2 regions of the Marinobacter sp. H13 genome follow, and region 2 is predicted to be linked to the other one. Evidence: predicted binding sites of a transcription regulator. Region 2 holds the regulator's gene; the other holds the start of a gene.
What was found. The regulator FliA, encoded in region 2, starts transcription of late flagellar genes. The targets are predictions, from matches to a motif close to CTAAAGTTTNNNNNNNNNNNGCCGNTAA.
Positions count from the first base shown of each region.

Region 1: AC5JQH_RS17610 (methyl-accepting chemotaxis protein) is a predicted target of FliA. The motif match lies at 8,222-8,249, and genes of this name have one in related genera.

Region 1 covers NZ_JCACRU010000001.1:3,777,237-3,787,785, reverse strand. The annotation lists gene AC5JQH_RS17635 (bifunctional acetate--CoA ligase family protein/GNAT family N-acetyltransferase) at 1-1,891, opposite strand, end outside; gene AC5JQH_RS17630 (histone deacetylase family protein) at 2,100-3,026, shown strand; gene AC5JQH_RS17625 (flagellar protein MotY) at 3,033-3,950, opposite strand; gene pyrC (dihydroorotase) at 4,134-5,165, shown strand; gene rnt (ribonuclease T) at 5,210-5,866, shown strand; gene AC5JQH_RS17610 (methyl-accepting chemotaxis protein) at 5,941-8,187, opposite strand; gene AC5JQH_RS17605 (SDR family oxidoreductase) at 8,345-10,330, opposite strand.
Region 2 covers NZ_JCACRU010000001.1:541,214-551,762, reverse strand. The annotation lists gene AC5JQH_RS02580 (uracil-xanthine permease family protein) at 1-555, opposite strand, end outside; gene upp (uracil phosphoribosyltransferase) at 558-1,196, opposite strand; gene flhA (flagellar biosynthesis protein FlhA) at 1,415-3,595, shown strand; gene flhF (flagellar biosynthesis GTPase FlhF) at 3,656-4,963, shown strand; gene AC5JQH_RS02560 (MinD/ParA family protein) at 5,032-5,844, shown strand; gene AC5JQH_RS02555 (RNA polymerase sigma factor FliA) at 5,876-6,619, shown strand; gene cheY (chemotaxis response regulator CheY) at 6,782-7,165, shown strand; gene AC5JQH_RS02545 (protein phosphatase CheZ) at 7,186-7,971, shown strand; gene AC5JQH_RS02540 (chemotaxis protein CheA) at 7,988-10,138, shown strand; gene AC5JQH_RS02535 (protein-glutamate methylesterase/protein-glutamine glutaminase) at 10,204-10,549, shown strand, end outside.

The DNA.
Region 1 (10,549 bases), 3.2 Mb from region 2:
CGGTCATCACGTTGATCTGGGCGCCAGCTGCACCACAAACCACCAGGGGCCCAAACAATGCGTCCCGGGTAATGCCGACACTGAACTCGATCCCACCCACGTGCTGGTAGGAACGCTGAACCGCAAACCCGAGAAATCCACTTTCCGGGAAATGGCTCTTGTATTCCTCCATCAGGTAGCGGCACGAATCCATGATGGCTGCCTCGCTGTTCAGTTTCTGGACCGTACCCTTGTAACGACGCTGGGTCGGACTCAGGTCCAGAAAAGGATGGCACGCCTGCTCATGAATGATGGTGATGTCGATGGGGCGCCGCTCAACCGCAAACACCTCCAGCACCTCTTCCATATCGTCGCAGTACATGGTTTCGATGGTGCTGATCCCGTAGTCCCGCACCAGATCCCGCGCTTCCCGGTTCGACAGGTGATACCGACCTGCTCGAAGGGCCCTGTTGACCACATGACGGGTATGGGTGCGGTCTGCAAAGTGGTCGGTAAAGGATTCCGGCGTTTCCGTAAGCAGCCGCTGAACCCGCTGGTGACGAACATGTTGCATGAATGCCATCACGGCTTTTTCGGGATTGAAGAACGACGGCAGCCCGGCCCGGTAAAACTCTTCCCGCGCATCCATGACCGTACTCTGGCCGAGCCAGCAGGTGAACACATTCAGACGTGTGCCCTTGGACGCCTGCACAACCGCGTCCGCAATCTGGAGGCTGTCCTCAGTCAGACTCGGGGCATACATCACCAGAACGTTTGCCACTTCCGGATCCTTTGCCAGGATCTTGATGGCCTGGCCGTAAAGTTCCGGCGAGGCATCGTAGTTAAGGTCAATGGGGTTTTTGCGGGTCCAGTAAGGTGGCAGCAGCTCGGCCAGGTTCTCAATGCTGGATTTCGACAGCTCTGCCAGTTCACCACCAAGATCCGCCAACCGGTCCACGGCCAACACCCCGGGGCCGACCCCATTGGCCATGATCGCCAGGGTTTCGCGGCGCAAGGGACGCATCCGCGTCAATGTCTCGAGCGCATCAAACATCTGGCCAAGGCCATCCACTCGGAGCACACCTGCCCTCTGAAGCATGGCGTCGTAGATTGGATCGCTGCGTTTCAGGCCATCAGGGAGGTCGTGGGGAAACCACTCCGACTCCGGCACCCGACCGGACTTCACCGCAATCACCGGCTTGGTGCGGGACGCCACCCGCACCGCCGACATGAAGCGGCGGGCATTGGGAATGTTTTCGATGTGCAGGAGAATCGCACGGGTCTGTGTATCCTGCGCCAGGTAGTCGATCAGGTCGTCGTGATCGATATCCATGCCATCGCCCAGGGTCAGGAAGTAGGAAAACCCCACACCACGGGCGAATGCCCAGTCGATGACCGAACTGGCGATGGTGCCGGACTGGCCAACGAAGGCAACCCGGCCAGGGATGGCGCCCATATGGGCGTAGGTAGCGTTCAGGCTGCGTGCCGGGACCATCAGGCCAATGGTGTTGGGGCCCAGAACCCGGATTCCGGTCTCCCGGGCCGCTTCACGAACGGAATACATCAGGGGCTGGCCGGTTTTACTGTGAGTACGTGACATGCCACCGGTCATAACGATCGCGGTGCGCACCCCGGCCTCCCCCAGCCGCTTGATGGTCTTGGCCACGGTATCCGGCGGCGTACAGATGATTGCCAGGTCCGGGGAAAATTCCATTTTCGAGACTTTCTTGACGCAGGGCACCCCGTGCACGTTGTCGTAATCGTTCTGGTTAACCACCAGTAACCGGCCGGGATAACCGCCCCCCATCAGGTTCCGCAACACCATACCGCCAAGGTTGTCTGCCCGCTCCGACGCACCGATCACCGCAATGGACGCGGGATTAAACAGGCTCTCCAGATACCGGGTGCTCAAGCTGACTCTCCTTTGTATGCGGCCGGCAGACCGTTGGGAAATAAATGTAATAAAACAGGTTACTTATGAGTGTAACTCTTATCTTAGGCCTTGATACCCCGATGTGAAACGACTATCGCCGTTATAAGACCAAAGAAACACGGCATCGTGCAGTTTTCCCTGATAAGCTTGAAGAAAATATAAGCATATCGAAGGCAGTCCGAGACGTATGACCACGGCATTCTTTTCCCACGATGACTTCATGAAACACAACATGGGGCCGGAACATCCGGAAAGCCCTGAGCGGCTGGCGGCCATCATCAGCTACCTTGCTGATACTGGCCTGGACCAGAAGCTGGACTGGGTGCGGCCGGAAGAAATCACCCGTGATCAGCTTCTGATGGTGCATCCGGAAAAATATCTCCATCAACTGGACCTGATGCAACCGACCCGCGGCCGCGTGTTTACCGACCCGGACACGGCCATGATGCCCGACACCCTTCGAGCCGCTCGTCTGGCAGCTGGTGCCAATATCCAGGCCGTGGATATGGTCATGAGCAGCCAGGTTACTAACGCGTTTGTGTGTGCCCGGCCGCCCGGGCACCATGCCGAGCGGGCGAAATCCATGGGGTTCTGTTTTTACAACAACGTTGCCCTGGCCGCCATGCGCGCCCTCACCTTTCATCATTTGGAGCGGGTCGCGATCATCGATTTCGACGTGCACCAGGGCAATGGCACCGTAGACATTGTCAGTGGCGACGAGCGTATCCTGATGTGCTCAAGCTTCCAGCATCCCTTCTATCCGCACTCCCACGTGCACCGGCAGGCCGACAACATCGTGAATATTCCGATTGAGGCAAACTGTTCGTCTGAAGAGTACCGGAAGCAGGTGGAGGCGGGATGGCTGAAGCGCCTGAATGAATTCAAACCGCAGTTGATCCTGATTTCGGCGGGTTTTGATGCCCACCGGCTGGATCCGATGGCAGAACTGAATCTGGATACGGAAGATTATCGCTGGCTAACAGAAATGATTGTGAGTGTCGCCAGTGAGCACAGCAATGACCGGATCATTTCAACCCTGGAGGGCGGGTACCATCTGCGGGCCCTGGCGGAAAGCGTCAATGCCCACCTGGAAGTACTGGATTCGGTTTACTGACGCCAATCAGCCCCTGGGTTCGCCGCCATAACCGTTAGCCTGCTGCAGTTCCGGGCGGTCACCGGCCCGTTGCAGGCGGATATTGGTGCGCCGGTTATCGGCGGGCCGGTTGGATACCGGGTACTGGTCGCCGTGAGCCCGAACGGTAATCATGTTTTCATCAATACCGCTCGCCTTGAGGTAGTCGGCCACCACATTGGCGCGATCTTCGGAAAGCGCACGGTTGTCGATCCGGCTTCCAATACTGTCACTATGACCATCCACGAAAATCCGCTCAACCGTGGAATCTGCGTTCACATAGGCCACGATGTTATCCAGTAGTTGCCTGTCGGCATCGGATAATTGCGTGCTGCCGCTGGCAAAGGGCACCCTCGAGCGCTGGATCTGATCAAAGTTTACCGGCAGTAGATTGGACGTACAGCGCTGATAACGCTGGTACTCGCCGGCGAAGTTAATGTTGGAGACCTGAACCCGCACCGGGCGGCCATCAAACCACGATTCCCTGGTTACCGTCGGGCGCATCCCGTCCAGAAGTCCATGGGCGACCACGAACGCCTGACGGGTATCCAGCGAGACCTGACGGCGATCATCCGAGACATTGACCGTTCCCAGGGGCTTCGGCGCCACACCCGGACGCCAGGCCGGTGCCTCGACCACAAGGCTGCCGCGCCCTGGTCGCATCAATGCGGAATCAGACTCCAGGAAAAAGCTGAGACTTTCACCGGCGCGATGATTGAACACCGCCCGACCGTAGCCGGGAACTTCGTGCACCAGCCGGCATTCAAATACCGACTCGGCGAGATACCACTGGCTGTTCTCGATTCCGGCGCCATAGCTGGCAGCCTGCGCGGTTGCCGGCAGAAGCACCACGGGCAACGTGGCAACCAGCAGAGTATTCAGGAGTTGTCCGGGGCGAAATCCCATAGAGCTAGCCATCAGTGTCCGGAGTTAGCAGAGTCAGACTGTTTAACGGCCTGAGCCGGAAGTTCTTTAGCCACCAACCGGAAAACAATCACCCGCGCCTTCTGGTATAATTCGCCAAATTTTTTCGGCTCCCAGAGAACCGGGCACAAGCTCGCCCCGCCAAAGGTATTTCGGACAAACGCCATGACAGACAAGCTCACGCTCACACGCCCCGACGACTGGCACCTTCACGTACGGGACGGCGACATTCTCAACGACGTGGTACCGGCTACGGCCGCCTGCTTCGCTCGCGCCATCATCATGCCTAACCTGGTACCGCCAGTTACCACCGCAGCCGATGCCACAGCCTACCGGGAACGCATTCTGGCGGCTGCCAATGGCACCGAGTTCGAGCCGTTGATGACGCTGTATCTGACCGAGAGCATGACGGCGCAGACCATCCGGGATGCCAGGGCTGCCGGCGTTGTGGCTGCCAAGCTTTACCCCGCCGGAGCAACGACCAATTCCGACTCCGGCGTGAAGGATATCCGCAACATCTACCCGGTTCTGGAAGCCATGGCCAATTGTGGCATGCTGCTGCTGGTACACGGCGAGGTAACCGATGCCGATATCGACATTTTTGACCGGGAAAAGGTATTTCTGGAGCGTGTCCTGGCACCCACTCTCGAGGCTTTCCCGAACCTGAAGGTTGTACTGGAACATATCACCACGGCCGATTCCGCAGAATTTGTCCGGCAGCACGCCGGTGACAACCTCGGTGCGACTCTGACGCCCCAGCACCTGATGTACAACCGCAACCACATGCTGGTAGGCGGCATTCGACCGCATCTCTATTGCCTGCCAATCCTGAAGCGTAACCGCCATCAACAGGCGCTCAGGGACGCGGTGGCCAGCGGCGACAAACGCTTTTTCCTGGGCACGGATTCCGCCCCCCATTCAAAGGATCGCAAAGAGGCAGCCTGCGGTTGCGCTGGCTGTTACTCGGCCTACGGCGCAATCGGTCTGTATGCGGACATTTTCGAAGAGCTTGGCATCCTGGATAAACTTGAAGCATTCGCCAGTTTCAACGGGCCGGATTTCTATGGCCTACCGCGGAATACCGATACCATCACCCTGATTCGTGACCCCTGGACCATGCCGGCAGAGCTGCCGCTGGCTGACGGAACCATCGTGCCCCTCAAGGCTGGTGAAACCGTTCACTGGAAACTGGCGTAAACCTGACTTATTCCTTCTCACACACGGCCAAGACCGGAGCTTGAGTGACTGACGAAAACAAACCACCGCATCCCATGTCCCGCCGCTTTCGCGGGTTTCTGCCTGTTGTAGTCGACGTGGAAACCGCTGGCTTCAATCCCGAGCGGGACGCCCTGCTGGAAGTGGCGGCAGTGATACTGACCATGGACGACGATGGCTGGGTGCGGCGCGCTGAAACCCACGTTCAGCAGATCGATCCTTTCGAAGGCGCGAATCTGGAGCAGTCCGCGCTTGATTTCACGGGTATTGATCCGTGGAATCCGGAGCGAGAAGCGGTACCCGAGCGGGAAGGACTCAGCGAGATCTTCAGCCCCATTCGCAAGGCGGTGAAGAACCACGATTGCAAGCGAGCCGTCCTGGTGGGCCACAATGCCACCTTTGACCATAACTTCATCTTTGCAGCCGCGCTGCGGGCCGACATCCGTCGTAACCCGTTCCATCCTTTCTCAACCTTCGATACCGCCACGCTGGCCGGCCTGGCCTATGGCCACACGGTTCTGGCCCAGGCCTGCAAACTCGCGGGCATTCCGTTCAGCAACAAGGAAGCCCATTCCGCCGCCTATGACGCGGAAAAAACCGCAGACCTGTTCTGTGGCATTGTGAATCGCTGGAAAGAACTGGGCGGCTTTCCGCCTCCGGTGATCCCCGAAGAGACCGAATAACCGCCATAAAAAAACCCGCCGCAGCGGGTTTTTTTCTGTGTGCCAGGCCTAAGTGTTGAAGGCACGCCTCATACTCAGCTGACTTTAAAGCGGGACAGAGAATCCCTGAGCTGATGAGACAACTCCGCCAAGTCACCACTGGCTTCGGAGATCTGGACCATGGCCTGTTTGGTCTCCAAGGACTTTTCAGCAATTGTGGATACGTTGCGCGTTACTTCTTCGGCCGTGGCTGATTGCTCTTCGGAAGCCGTAGCAATCTGCTCCGCCATACCGGACATCCGGGCAACCTCTTCCACTGCCTCGCGAAGCTGCAACACTACGGTTCCTGCCCGCTCAGAAATACCTCTGGCCTGGGTGCTGCAGCGGGTAACCACCTTTGAAGCACGCTCCGAAGAATTAACCAGAGTTTCGATGGAACTACTGATCTCCTCGGTCGCCTTCTGGCTGTTCTGGGCCAGGCTGCGCACCTCATCCGCGACCACCGCGAAGCCCCTGCCCTGTTCACCGGCCCGGGCCGCTTCAATAGCGGCATTCAAAGCCAGCAAGTTAGTCTGGTCGGCGATGGACTTTATCGAATCCAGAACCCTGGTGATGGATTCCATATTCTTTCGCAAGTCCTCTATGCCGGCTTCTGCTTCCTCCAGTTCCCTGGCCATAGCACGGGTGTCCTCAGCGGAGGATTCCACCTCGGTGGCGCTGCGGCTGACCGCCTCATCAGTGCGCCGGGCGGCGGCTGCCGATTCCGAGGTATTCTGGGACACCTCGCTGATGGCAGAGGACATTTCTTCAATGGCCGACGCCACCTGCTCAGTCTGCTCTGCCTGCTGATTCACACTGTCCAGAGTCTGCGAGGTGGTACCGGACAACTGTTCAGATGCACTGGCCTGGCGCTGGGACGCTTCTTCAACCTTGAAGATCACTTCTTTCAGGTCTGACACCATCTTGAGCATGGAGCCGTATACGCCCGTAGCCTTGTCACTGTCGGACGAATCAATGACCAGGTTACCTGCAGCTACCTGTTCCGCCAGTGCCTGCAATTCGGACGGGTCTTTGCCGAGGGGTTTCATGATCCGCACTGCGGTCCAGACCGCCACGGCCGCCACAGCCAGGAGCACAATAGCAATGGCTATCGCCGCCAGCGTCCACATTTCACGCACCGGCGCCAAGGCCTCGTCTTCGCTAATCTCCGCCACCAGCGCCCAGTTCAGCCCGCCTACGGTAACTGGCCTGTGGGCGGAAAACACTGGCTCGCCACGGTAGGACGTAACCACGCCTTCACCGGAATTTCCGGCCAGGGCCTCATCCACCGATGTCGAACTAATGCGTCCATTCTCCGGGTCGGCAAAGGAAGCGACAACACTGCGGTTTTCCGGATCCAGGTAGGAGTCTGACCGCATCAGGTTATCCGGCCCCACCAGATAGGCATCCCCGGTTTCGCCCATGCCATCTCGTTCCATCATGATGTTGTTCAGGCTGTCGATGGGGAACTGGAAGGCCAGCACGGCCAGCCGCTCATCTTTTTCGGAATATATGGGGGTTGCCACAAATCCGGCGGGCGCACCGTAGGACGGTACATACCGAGTAAAATCAACAAAAGTCGGAGCAGTATCCTGTCCGTCAGACATCGCCTGACGATAAGCTGCCGCCAGGCCAGAATCCGCGTAGGGACCATCTTTCAGGGAGGTAGCAAAATCCACCTCTTTGGCTACGGAATAGATAACGTGGCCTGTATCGGCATCAATGAGATAAATATCGTAGTAGCCGAACGCCTCCTGAAACTCCTTGAACGAGGTGTGCCACTGTTTGTGAAGCGTGTTATAAAACTGCGCGATATGGACGTCAGCCGATACCAATTCGTCTTTCTGCCCCACAGGATTCGGGTTGTCCACGATGTAACCCATCTGCAGAGCCAGGCTGTTTTTGCTGAGGGATGCAACGAAGTCCGAGGCTGAACGTCCGTTAGCACCACCATTTTGCTGCAAGGGTGGCAAAAAATTCTGCTGATAATAAGCCTCGACGTTTTCTCGTAAGGTCGACTGCTCCTCTTGTACCAGTTTTTCATAATTCTGGAATGCCAAACCAAACCCCTGGGCCGCCGTTCGGGTCCCGCGATTATTGGCCATGGCTTTCAGCTGCCGGGCAATAGTGCTGAGATAATCTTCAACACTATGCTGCTTATTGGTAGCCGCAATAGAGAGTTGTTGCAACGCCTGTTCCGTCAGGCTCTGTCGGGCAATTTCGGCGTTAAAAAATGAGATGGCAATGACGGGAAGCAGGCCAACCAGCAGCAAAGTCAGCAAAAGACGTTTCTTGAGAGTCATCAATAGCCCTTCTTTTATATTGTTCTTATGTTAACCATCGGCTATCGGCTGGTTTTCTTTAGCCCAGAACACTTTATAAAAGAGGCGAATCTCGTTTAACCCATTAATATGGGAGGGGAAATAACTCCCCCTCCCACTCGATTCGGGGGCAACTGCGTTACCAGTAGATGCCCCGCATGATGGCGGCGAAAGCCACCTGCTCGCTGGACACCTTCGGCTTCTCCCCGGAACGGCTACCGGCGGCGACCGGTGAATCCGGGAACATCCGGTAGCCGGTGTTCATGACGATCTCGGCCATCTTGGGCGCCAGGGCGTGAAGCACCTGGGTAAAGATACCCAGGCGGGTAGCGATTCGCTTCGGCCGATAGACAATGGCATCGGCAACCATGGTTGCAGCCTCGTCAGGCGTTAGCGTGGGGACAGAATCGTAGATCTTGGTTGGCGCAATCATCGGCGTTTTCACCAGCGGCATGTTAATGGTGGTGAACGTGACATTGCGATCCGACCATTCCGAAGCGGCGCAGCGGCTGAAGGCATCCAGCGCGGATTTGGAAGCCACGTAAGCCGAGAACCTGGGAGCGTTGGTCAACACACCGATGGACGAGATGTTGACCACGTGACCGCGGCGATTCTCAAGCATCTTGGGCGCAAAGCCCATGATCAGACGAACGGAACCAAAGTAGTTCAGTTGCATGGTGCGCTCGAAATCGTGGAAGCGGTCGAACGACAGATCCAGTGAACGGCGAATCGAGCGCCCGGCGTTGTTGACCAGCACGTCGACCTGGCCATGGTTATCCAACACGGTCTTCACGAACTCGTCGCAGGCATCCATATCGGAAAAATCGCAGGGATAGGCGTGTACGCTTGCGCCCCGGGACTCCAACTCTGCGGCCACCTCTTTCAGGCGCTCGAGTTTGCGGGCACCGATCACGAGGATCGCGCCGGCGTCTGCCAGTTTCTGGGCAGTTGCAAGGCCAATACCGGACGTAGCACCGGTCACCACGCAGACGCGACCTTCAACCGTGCCCTTGAGCGTGCGGTCCTTGAACAGGTCCGGATCCAGATTGCGCTCCCAGTAATCCCAGATCACCGGCGCGTAGTCCGGCAGGCGGGGCACTTCAATGCCGGTGCCTTTCAGAACGCGCTCGGTTTCGCGGGCGTCAAAACGGGTCGGGTAATTGATGAACGACATCACGGATGGCGGAATGCCCATGTCATCAAGAATGGCCGACGTCAGACGCTTCACCGGTGGCAGGTTCTTCAAGCTCTGGCGAATGAATGGCGGAATAAAGCCGAACATGCGGGAATCGATCCGCATCCCCATCCGGGGTGCGTGACCAGCCTCGCTGAAGATGTTGAGAATTTCGCCAACCTTGTACGGATCGGTATCCACCAGGTGGAAGCACTTGCCGTCTTCACCCTCAAGGTGAGCAATGTGATCCATGGCGTTAACCACGAAATCCACCGGCACAATGTTCAGACGCCCACCCTCGACACCAATGGTCGGGACCCACTGGGGCAACGCGTGGCGGATTTTCTGAATCATCTTGAAGAAATAGTAGGGGCCATCCACCTTGTCCATTTCACCGGTAGCGGTATGCCCAATCACCATGCCCGGGCGGTAGATGCGGAAGGGAACCTTGCATTCCTCACGAACGACCTTTTCAGATTCGTGCTTGGTCCGCAGGTACGGATGATCCAGCTTCTCGGCTTCGTCGAACATGTCTTCGCGGAAGATTCCCTTGAACAGACCGGCAGCCGCAATGGAAGAAACGTGATGGAAGTGTTTGGCGCCCATCGCTTCTGCAGCATTCACCGCAGCGCGGGTGCCCTCGATATTGGTCGCCTGCTGGGCTTCTTCATCTGCGCCCATATCGTACACGGCGGCGAGGTGAAAAAAGTGGTCGATTTTCCCTTTCAGGGCTTTCATCGTCTTGGCGTCGATGCCCAAATTCTTGCTGGTCAGGTCGCCTATGACGGCCTTCACCTGGGTTTCATCCGCGCCCCAGCGCTCACGCAATTTGTCCAGCTTGTCCTGGGATTGTTCACGCACCAGTACGTGGACAGTGCCACCACGTGCCAGAAGCTTCTCCACCAGGAAACGGCCAATAAATCCGGTGCCACCCGTCAGGAAATAATTCATCAATCTTCCACCCTGCCTGTTGCTCTGTTGTTGTCTATCCATGCCGGCACCCATACGACTAAAGTCTTAGAGTTTTCCGGAAACGCCGGCATTGTACTTAATTGCAACCTTCATGTATCGAACTTTTTTAGAGCTTTTACTCTGTAAGCCTTTGTTTTGTATAGAGCTATTACTCTAAATTTCTGACCCGACAAGCGGGACATGCCTGTCCGGTTCGTC
Region 2 (10,549 bases):
CATGATCGGAATCAGCCGGAAAATGCCTTTCGACCAGACCGACATGATGATGGTTACGGCCAGCGAGATCATGGCGATCCAGATCGCCGTGTCGTAGGGAATCAGCTGGTTGGCGCCATCACCGGTGCGGCCGGAGGCCATGTGAACGGCAACCGGCGCCAGGCCGAGACCGATAGTCATGATCACCGGGCCGATAACCACTGGCGGCAGCAGGCGGCGGACAAAGCCGGTGCCCCGCAGCCGCACCAGTCCACTGAGGAAAATATAGAGAATACCCGCTGCCATCAGGCCGCCGAGTGTCTCTTCCATGCCGAACTTGCCTTTGGAGGCAATCACGGGGGCAATAAAGGCGAAGGACGACGCGAGGAAAATCGGGATCTGACCGCCGGTCACCACGTGAAAGATCAGGGTGCCCAGGCCGGCGGTGAACAGGGCCACGTTGGGATCCAGCCCGGTAATCAGTGGCATCAGAACCAGCGCGCCGAACGCCACCAGCAGCATCTGGGAGCCAGCAATGGCCTGTTTCCAGACCGGGTCGTTGGTATGGTCCTGCATTCTTAAACGTCCTTTTGCTTGGTGCCGAAGATTTTGTCGCCGGCATCGCCGAGACCCGGAAGGATGTAGCCTTTGTCGTTGAGGCGCTCATCAACGGAGGCGGTGTAGATAGACACGTCCGGATGTTTTTCCAGAACCTTTTCAACACCTTCGGGCGCGGCAACCAGCACCAGGGCCCGGATCTCGGTGCTGCCGGCCTTCTTGAGCAGGTCAATGGTGGAGATCATTGAGCCGCCGGTGGCGAGCATCGGATCGACAATCATGGCCATACGCTGGTCCAGTTCGCCCACCAGCTTTTCAAGGTAGGTGCTGGCCTCGAGGGTTTCCTCGTTGCGGATCTGGCCGACAACACTGACCCGGGCCACCGGAATCAGGCTGAGGACACCGTCAAGCATGCCAAGGCCGGCCCGCAGGATCGGCACGATGGTGACCTTCTTGCCGTGAATCTGTTCCACGTTAACCGGCCCTGCCCAGCCTTCGATGGTCTTTTCCTGCAGATTGAAGTCTTTGGTGGCCTCGTAGGTCAGGAGTGCACCGACTTCCTGTGCCAGCTCCCGGAAATTCTTGGTGCTGATATCCGCACGGCGCATGATGCCGAGCTTGTGGCGGATCAGAGGGTGTTTTACCTCGTGGATTGGCATGGGGTCACCTGTGTGTCTGGTTGGAATTTTGGCGTCGCGATCAAATGGCGCAAGGATACCGCATCTGGCAAGGGGAGTCAGGCCGCAAATGGCCGGTTCCGTGAAATCCACTAAGGGCTGGTACGGATCTTGCGATAACCCTTCCAAACGACGCTCCGGTGTCAGATTTTCGACCTTCAAAACGCCTGCAGGCACGGCCAATCGGAGAAGTATCCGGCATGGACAGAGCTTTAGTCCTCAATAACGTCAAAACCCTGACGCGGGGCAACCTGGGCATACCAATCATGCTGATGGGCTTGCTGGGCATGATGATTCTGCCCATGCCGGCGTTCCTCCTGGACGTGTTCTTTACTTTCAACATCACCCTGTCCATTGTCATTCTGCTGGTGTGTGTCTACGCCCTGCGGCCGATGGAGTTTGCGTCCTTCCCGACAGTCCTGCTGGTAGCCACACTTCTGCGTCTCGCCCTGAACGTGGCGTCTACCCGGATTGTTCTGCTGAACGGCCACGAAGGCGGCGATGCCGCCGGTAAAGTGATCGAATCCTTCGGCGCCGTTCTGATCGGCGGCAATTACGCCGTGGGTCTGGTGGTGTTTGCGATCCTGATGATCATCAACTTCCTGGTCGTGACCAAGGGTGCCGGCCGGGTCTCCGAGGTGAGCGCCCGTTTCACGCTGGATGCTATGCCCGGCAAGCAGATGGCGATTGATGCGGACCTGAACGCCGGCCTGATCAATCAGGATGAGGCCAAGCATCGTCGTGCCGAAATCGCCCAGGAAGCGGATTTCTACGGCTCCATGGACGGTGCGTCCAAGTTTGTGAAGGGCGACGCCATTGCCGGCCTGCTGATTCTTGCCATCAACATCATTGGCGGTATTGCCATTGGTATGCTGCAGCACGGTCTGGATTTCGGGCTGGCCATGGAGCGATATGCGCTACTGACCATTGGTGACGGCCTGGTGGCACAGATTCCCTCGCTGCTGCTGTCCACGTCTGCTGCAATCATGGTAACGCGGGTTACCTCCAGCCAGGATATGGGCGGCCAGATCCTCCAGCAAATGTTCAGCGCGCCCAAGGCGCTGTCCATTGCCGCCGCTATCCTGATCATTCTCGGTCTGATTCCCGGCATGCCCCACGTGGCCTTCCTGGGTCTGGGTGCACTGGCCGCCGGCGCTGCCTGGTATATCTGGAAGCACCAGCGACAGACCGTCGAAGAAGATGGCGCATTCCCGACTAGGGGCGCGGGCGGGGCGGCTCCACGGCCGGCGGGTCGTGATCTGCCTCCAGGCGGTGACGCTGGCGGCGATCAGGGGCGTCAATTACCGGCCCCCGGAGAGACCAAGGAGCTGGGCTGGGACGATGTGTCCACTGTCGATATTGTCGGTCTGGAAGTGGGTTACCGGTTGATCCCGCTGGTGGACAAGTCACAGGGTGGCCAGTTGCTCAGTCGTATCAAGGGCGTTCGTAAAAAGCTGTCCCAGGATCTCGGCTTCCTGATGCCCTCGGTCCACATTCGAGACAACCTCGATCTTATGCCCAACGTCTACCGCATCACCCTGATGGGCGTGACGATTGCCGAAGCGGAAATCCATCCGGACCGCGAACTGGCCATCGACCCCGGTCAGGTATTCGGAAAGATAGAAGGCATTGAAGGCAAGGATCCGGCGTTCGGTCTGGACGCCAGCTGGATTGAGCCAGACAAGAAAGAGCAGGCCCAGACGCTCGGCTATACCGTGGTCGATGCCAGTACGGTGGTCGCGACCCACCTTAACCAGGTACTGCAGAAACACGCCCACGAGCTGCTGGGCCATGAGGAAGTCCAGAAATGGCTGGATCAGCTTGAAAAGATTTCTCCGAAGCTGGCCGAGGAACTGGTACCCACCACCGTATCCATCAGTCTGCTGCTGAAAGTGCTGCAGAACCTCCTGAAGGAAGAAGTGCCGATCCGAGACATGCGGTCCATTGCCGAGGCCATCGTGAACGTGCATCCGAAGAGTCAGGATCCGAAGCTGTTGACCACCGTTGCGCGGCAGTCCCTGCGCCGGATGATTGTCCAGAGTATCTGCGGCAACGAATCAGAGATACCGGTGATCACCCTGGATCCGGATCTGGAACAGTTATTGCTAAAGTCTGTTCAGCAGAGTCAACAATCCGGCGGACAGGAAGATATTGGCCTGGTTCTGGAGCCGAATATGGTTGAAAAACTCCAGCGCTCGCTTCAGGAGAGCGTCCAGCGTCAGGAGATGCTCGGCAAGCCAGCCATTCTGCTGGTGTCCGGGCCCCTGAGGCCGGTGCTGGCGAAGTTCGCCAGCTACGGGGTAGAGCGGCTCCATGTGCTCTCGTACCAGGAAATTCCGGATAACAAACAGATTACGATCGTGGCGTCCGTTGGCCAGTAACGGCGCGGATGACAGAGCGGACAGCGCCGGCACGGCGTTGCCGGTGGAGGAAGAGGCATCATGAAAGTAAAACGGTTTTTTGCTCAGACCATGGCCGAGGCGCTCAAGCAGGTCAGTGAACAGATGGGGCCGGACGCCGTGATCCTTTCCAATCGTCGGGTCGACGGCGGTGTCGAAATTGTGACGGCGCTGGATTATGACGAGAATATGGCGCGCCAGCGACTGGGCAACCAGGCAGAAGAAGCCACCAACGGGTCCCGCTTGGCCGAGATGCAGGCCGACCAGCACAGGCGTCTTGAGGACGAGCTGAGCCGGTCCCGGGACCGCATCCGTGAAGTACGGGAAAAGCGGGCATCGCAGGGCGCGAGCTACGCCGGTTCGTTCGCTGCCATTCAGGAAGAGGTGAGCGGTGGTTTTGGTGATATTGAACTTCTGCCACAGGCGCCGAGGGAAGCCTATTCTGATGAGCTGGCGCAGATGCGGGCCGAGATCAGCTCGCTCAAAGACATGATGCAGGGCCATCGGCCGCAACAGGAGCCGGAGGTTTCTGCGACCACCGCCGTGCAGCAGAGGCTTGCCGAGCGCTTGCAGGAGTTCGGCCTCGGCAGTGATCTGGCGGGGTCAATTTCCCGTCGTCACAAGGCGGGGCGCCTGGAAGACGGTTGGAAGCAGTCCCTGAAAATGCTGTGTACCGGGGTTCGGACCTCCCGCATGGAGTGGCTGGATGAGGGTGGCGCCTACGCGTTGGTGGGTCCGACAGGGTCCGGGAAAACCACCACCATTGGCAAGCTGGCCGCGCGCTACGTGCTCAAACACGGTTCCGACTCGGTGGCACTGGTGACCACGGATCGCTATCGGGTGGCGGCGCACGAGCAGTTATTCGTGTTCGGTCGGATCCTGAATGTGCCGGTTCGGGTCGTGGATGAGAGCCACAGTCTGGACGATATTCTGGACGAGCTGTCAGACCGTCATCTGGTGCTGATTGATACCGCCGGACTGACCAGTGCGGACAAAGGCTATCAGGAACAGCTGGCCGAACTGGCTCGCAGCCATCACAATATCAAAACCCATCTGGTGGTCTCGGCAACCAGTCAGCCTCGCATCATGAAATCCGTGTGGCATTGCTATAAGATGGCAAATCTTGCGGGCTGTGTGATGACCAAAATCGACGAGGCCCTGACGCTGGGCGAGTCTCTCGGGTTTGTGATGGAAACCGGTCTGCCGGTAGCCTATTACACAGACGGCCAGAAGATTCCTGAAGACCTGCACCACGCAGAAGCCGTTCCGCTGGTGCGGTTGGCCGTGGATCGGCTGAAAACACTCCAGCAACAGCAAGCGGTCGCAGAGGGCCTGAAAGAGCACGCCTGAGACCGGACAGATTGACAGCAGGCGTCGGAGACAAAGCCGGCGAAACGTGGCGAGAGACCAAAAACAGTATGAGCAGAGCACATCCGGTACAGGTGATTGCAGTTTCCGGCGGAAAGGGTGGTGTCGGCAAGAGTAACGTGTCGGTGAACCTCGGAATTGCCCTGGCGCAGAAAGGCCTGAGAGTGGTGCTGCTCGACGCCGATCTGGGGCTGGCCAATATCGACGTCTTGCTGGGCATCACTGCCAATCGCAACCTCCAGGATGTTCTGGCCGGCGATTGTGATCTGAAGGACGTTCTGGTGAATGGACCCGGTGGCATCAAGATTGTCCCCGCCTCTTCCGGTACCCAACGAATGACCCAGCTCAGCCCCATGGAACATGCCGGGCTGATTAATGCGTTCAGCGAACTGGGTGATCAGATCGATGTCCTGATCGTTGATACCGCCGCCGGGATTTCCGAGTCAGTGGTCAGTTTTCTGAGAGCGTCTCAGGAGCTGCTGCTGGTTGTCTGCGACGAGCCGACCTCGATCACCGATGCCTATGCCCTGATCAAGCTGATGAACCGTGATTATGGAACCAACCGCTTCCGTATTCTTGCCAATCAGGTTCGGAATGAGCAGGAAGGCCGGCATCTGTTTGAAAAACTGACCCGGGTCACCGAGCGCTTCCTCGATGTGGCACTACAATACGTAGGAATAGTTCCCTACGATGAGGCCGTGAAGAAAGCGGTTCAGCGGCAGCGTGCGGTGCTGGACGCCTATCCCAGGGCGAAAGCTTCACTGGCCATCAAGGCGCTGGCGGACAAGGTAGATAGCTGGCCGTTGCCGTCCTCGCCCCGTGGGCATCTGGAATTTTTTGTGGAGCGGCTCGTCGAAGTCTGAATCGGATCCAGTCAAACAAAAAACCGGATACATGACATTGGCGAAAAACCTCGGAATCTATAACCAGTCAAGTGCGCAGAAGCCGGCTCAGCTCATTGAGCAGCACGCGCCGCTGGTCAAGAAAATTGCCCTTCACCTGATGGCTCGCCTGCCGGCGTCCGTCCAGCTTGAAGACCTGATGCAGGCCGGCATGATCGGTCTGCTCGAGGCCGCCCAGCGTTACAGTTCTACCAAAGGTGCTACCTTCGAGACTTACGCCGGTATCCGTATTCGCGGCGCCATGGTGGACGAAATCCGCAAGGGTGACTGGGTCCCCCGTTCCGTGCATCGCAACGCCCGTCGCATTTCCCAGGCCATCAAGGCCGTTGAAGATAGACTTGGCCGCGAAGCCCACGACCAGGAAGTGGCCGAAGAGCTGGGTATGGGGCTGCCCGAATACCACTCCTACCTTTCCGGTTCCAACAGCGGTCGACTTTTTAGCCTCGACGAGCTCAATGAATCCGGAGAGCTGCCGATAGAACAGACAGAGACGCAGGATAATCCCCTTGAGGGGTTGTCCTCCGATGCCTTCCGGCGGAGCCTCGCTGAGGCGATTGAAGACCTGCCGGAGCGGGAAAAGCTGGTGTTGAGCCTTTACTACCAGGAAGAACTGAACCTCAAGGAGATTGGCGCGGTGCTCGGCGTCAGTGAGAGCAGGGTAAGCCAGATTCACAGCCAGGCAGCCCTGCGCCTTCGGGGACGGCTCTCGGATTGGCGTCAGGAATCGGACAACTGACCGCGTTCAGTCTGTGTCGCCAACGAGGTAGTCTGTAGTTTTTGGTAACCGATGCTTTACAACCGAAGCAAAGGTCCGACAATAAGCGGTTAAAACAGCGGCCTGCTAGACTTTGAACGCAAAGGTCAAACGAATTCCGGGTGTTACTAACTGGAGGTCCCATTGGACAAAAACATGAAAATCCTCATTGTGGACGACTTCTCCACAATGCGACGGATCATCAAGAACCTGCTGCGTGATCTTGGCTTCACCAACACCGATGAAGCTGACGACGGCAACACGGCACTGCCAATGCTCAAAAGCGGCAAATACGATTTTCTGGTGACCGACTGGAACATGCCTGGCATGTCAGGCTTCGACCTGCTCAAGGCCGTTCGGGCGGACGAGAATCTGAAAACCCTGCCGGTATTGATGGTAACTGCTGAGGCCAAGCGCGACCAGATCGTTGCCGCTGCCCAGGCAGGCGTAAACGGGTATGTGGTCAAGCCGTTCACCGCTGCCGTGCTCAAGGAAAAGATTGAGAAAATCTTTGAAAGAATCCAGTAACCAGAGGTCGGATGGCTCTCATGAGCGATAGCAAAAAGAACCATCGGGGCCTTGAACCGGAGGTGACGGAAAAGCTCCAGCGGCAGGCAGCGGAACTGGCCGAGAGTGTTGATGCGGGTGATTATGCCAAAGCCATGACCCTGATCAATGAACTCAGCGAAGTCAGGGATCAGGGTCTGTACCGTGAGGTAGGGCGGCTGACGCGGAGCCTGCACGAAGCAATCCGGAACTTCCAGATTGATCCCCGTAACGCCGAGCAACAGGAAGCACTGTCAAAGATGACAGATGCCTCTGATCGTCTCGAATACGTTGTGCAGATGACCGGTGAAGCAGCCAACCGGACCATGGACCTGGTTGAGGAAACCATGCCGGTGGCCAATGCCCTCAGAGACGAGGCCGCCGCGTTGCGTGATGAGTGGCAGCGCCTGCGTCGCCGGGAAATGCAGCCGGCTGAGTTTCGCGAGCTGTACGGCCGGATTGATCGCTTTTTTGTCAGCATGGCAACCGATGCCGACACCATGTACAGCAACCTGTCGGAAATCCTGCTGGCTCAGGATTATCAGGATCTGACAGGTCAGGTCATCCAGAAGGTCACCGCCCTTGTGAAAGAGGTTGAGGAGCAGATGCTCAGCCTGGTGGTGATGGCCAGTCATGTGGACCAGCTCACGGGCACGGTGCACCAGATTGAAGAAAAAGAAGAGTCTGCAGAGAAGGGCGTCGGGCCCCAGATCAAGGCCGATGAGCGTGAAGATGTAGTTTCGGGGCAGGACGACGTAGACGACCTGTTGTCCAGTCTCGGTTTCTGAATAATGAGGGTAACGCATGGCGTTTGATGCTGATGAAGAGATTTTGCAGGACTTCCTCGTAGAAGCCGGCGAGATCCTCGAAAAGCTGTCAGAGCAGTTGGTAGATCTTGAGCGACATCCTGACGACAGTGATCTGCTCAACGCCATCTTCCGTGGTTTCCATACCGTGAAAGGCGGAGCCGGCTTCCTTCAGCTTGAAGCGCTGGTGAACTGCTGCCATTCCGCGGAAAACGTTTTCGACATCTTGCGTAATCACAAGCGCAAGGTGGATTCCGAACTGATGGACGTGGTTCTAGAAGCACTCGACTACGTCAATGCCATGTTTGAGCAGGTCCGCAATCATGAGGAGCTGACACCGGCTCCGGACGAACTTATTGCCCGTCTGGATGCCCTGGCCCAGCCTGAGGGCGAGGGGGCACCGGCCGCTGCCGCTCAACCTGAGCAGGAAGAGAGCGAACCGGCAGAAGACGGTGGCGACATCACCGACGACGAGTTCGAACAGCTTCTGGACGCACTGCAGGACGAGAAATCAGCGGAGGTTTCCTCGGCTTCGAGCGCCGGATCGGCCGGCGGTGACCAGGAAAGTTCTGGAGACGACGAAATAACCGACGACGAATTCGAAGCGCTACTGGACCAACTGCACGGAAAAGGTCAGTTTGCCGGTGCGCCAGCTGGCGAGGAAGAGGCTTCTGGTAAAGAAGAAAAGCCGGCTGCCAAGGCCGGATCTGCTGGCGGCGACGACCTGATCACCGACGACGAATTCGAGAAACTGCTGGACGATCTTCACGGCAAGGGCGGAAGCCCGACCGCGGGCGGAGAGCCTTCAGCCTCGAAAGAGCCTGCAGCTCCAAAACAGCCCTCAGCGCCGAAACAGCCTGCATCTTCAAAAGAGCCGGCTTCACCGAAAGCAAACACGTCAAAGCCCGAAAAATCGAAGCCGGCCGAGAAGCCGGAGGCCAAAGGCGCTGCCGCACCGGCGATGCCTGCTCGCGAGAATGCCCCGGCCGCGGAAACGACGGTTCGTGTCGACACCAAGCGGCTCGATGACATCATGAATATGGTGGGTGAGCTGGTGCTGGTGCGTAACCGCTTGCAGCGTCTGGGTGCTGAAAGTGAAGACGAACACATGCACAAGGCGGTATCCAACCTGGATGTGGTTACGACTGATCTCCAGTCCGCCGTCATGCAGACCCGCATGCAGCCGATCAAAAAGGTGTTCGGCAGGTTCCCCCGCGTTGTGCGCGATCTCGCCAGAAACCTCAAGAAAGAGGTGAACCTGGTGATGCATGGCGAGGAAACCGATCTGGACAAGAACCTGGTTGAAGCGCTGTCTGATCCGCTGGTTCACCTGGTGCGGAATTCGGTGGACCACGGGATCGAGGCTCCGGAAGTCCGCGAGAAGGCCGGGAAGCCACGCCAGGGCACGGTTACCCTCTCTGCCGAGCAGGAGGGAGACCATATTCTGCTGTTTATCGAGGATGACGGCGCGGGCATGGATCCGGAAGTCCTGCGCCGCAAAGCAGTCGAAAAGGGTATCTACGACCAGGACGCCGCGGACCGGCTGACCAATTCGGAGTGTTACAACCTTATTTTTGCCGCCGGATTCTCCACCAAGGAGCAGATTTCGGATGTGTCCGGACGTGGCGTCGGCATGGATGTGGTGAAAACCAAGATTGGCCAGCTCAATGGCCAGTTGAGCATCGAATCCGAGCTGGGCAAGGGCTCTCGCATTGTCATCAAGGTTCCGCTGACGCTCGCCATCATGCCCACCCTGATGATCATGCTGGGCGATCAATCCTTTGCGTTGCCGCTGGTCAACGTGGTCGAGATTTTCCATCTGGACCTGACCAAGACCAACATCGTCGATGGGCGCGAGTGCATTGTGGTTCGGGATAAAGTCTTCCCGCTATTCCATATCAAGCGCTGGCTGGTTCGTGGCGGTGCTGGCCAGGAGGTGCCCGATAACGCCCATGTTGTCATTGTGGCCATGGGTACCAAGCAGGTCGGGTTCGTGGTCGACCAGCTGGTTGGTCAGGAAGAAGTGGTTATCAAGCCCCTTGGGCGAGCGCTCCAGGGTACGCCAGGCATGGCCGGTGCCACTATTACCGGCGATGGCCGGATTGCACTCATTATTGATGTGCCAAGCCTGTTGCAACATTACGGTTGAGCCGGGCCTTCCGGCGCTTTTTGCCAGAGAAGGCCGAAGAACGATGGATTGGGTAGGAGAAGTGGATGACAGTTTCTGTCCTGGTCGTTGACGATTCAGGGTTTTTTCGCAAGCGGCTGACGGAAATCCTGACCAGCTCCGGCCAGATCAAAGTGGTAGGTGCTGCGACCAATGGTCGGGAAGGCGTTGAGCTGGCCGAGAAACTGCGTCCCGACGTGATTACCATGGATTATGAGATGCCCGTGATGGATGGCATCTCTGCCGTGCGCGAAATCATGCGCAAACATCCGATACCGGTGCTCATGTTCTCATCGCTCACCTATGAGGGCGCCCGGGTCACACTGGATGCGCTCGAGGCCGGCGCCGTTGATTTTCTGCCCAAGAATTTCGAAGAAATTGCCCGGGACAACA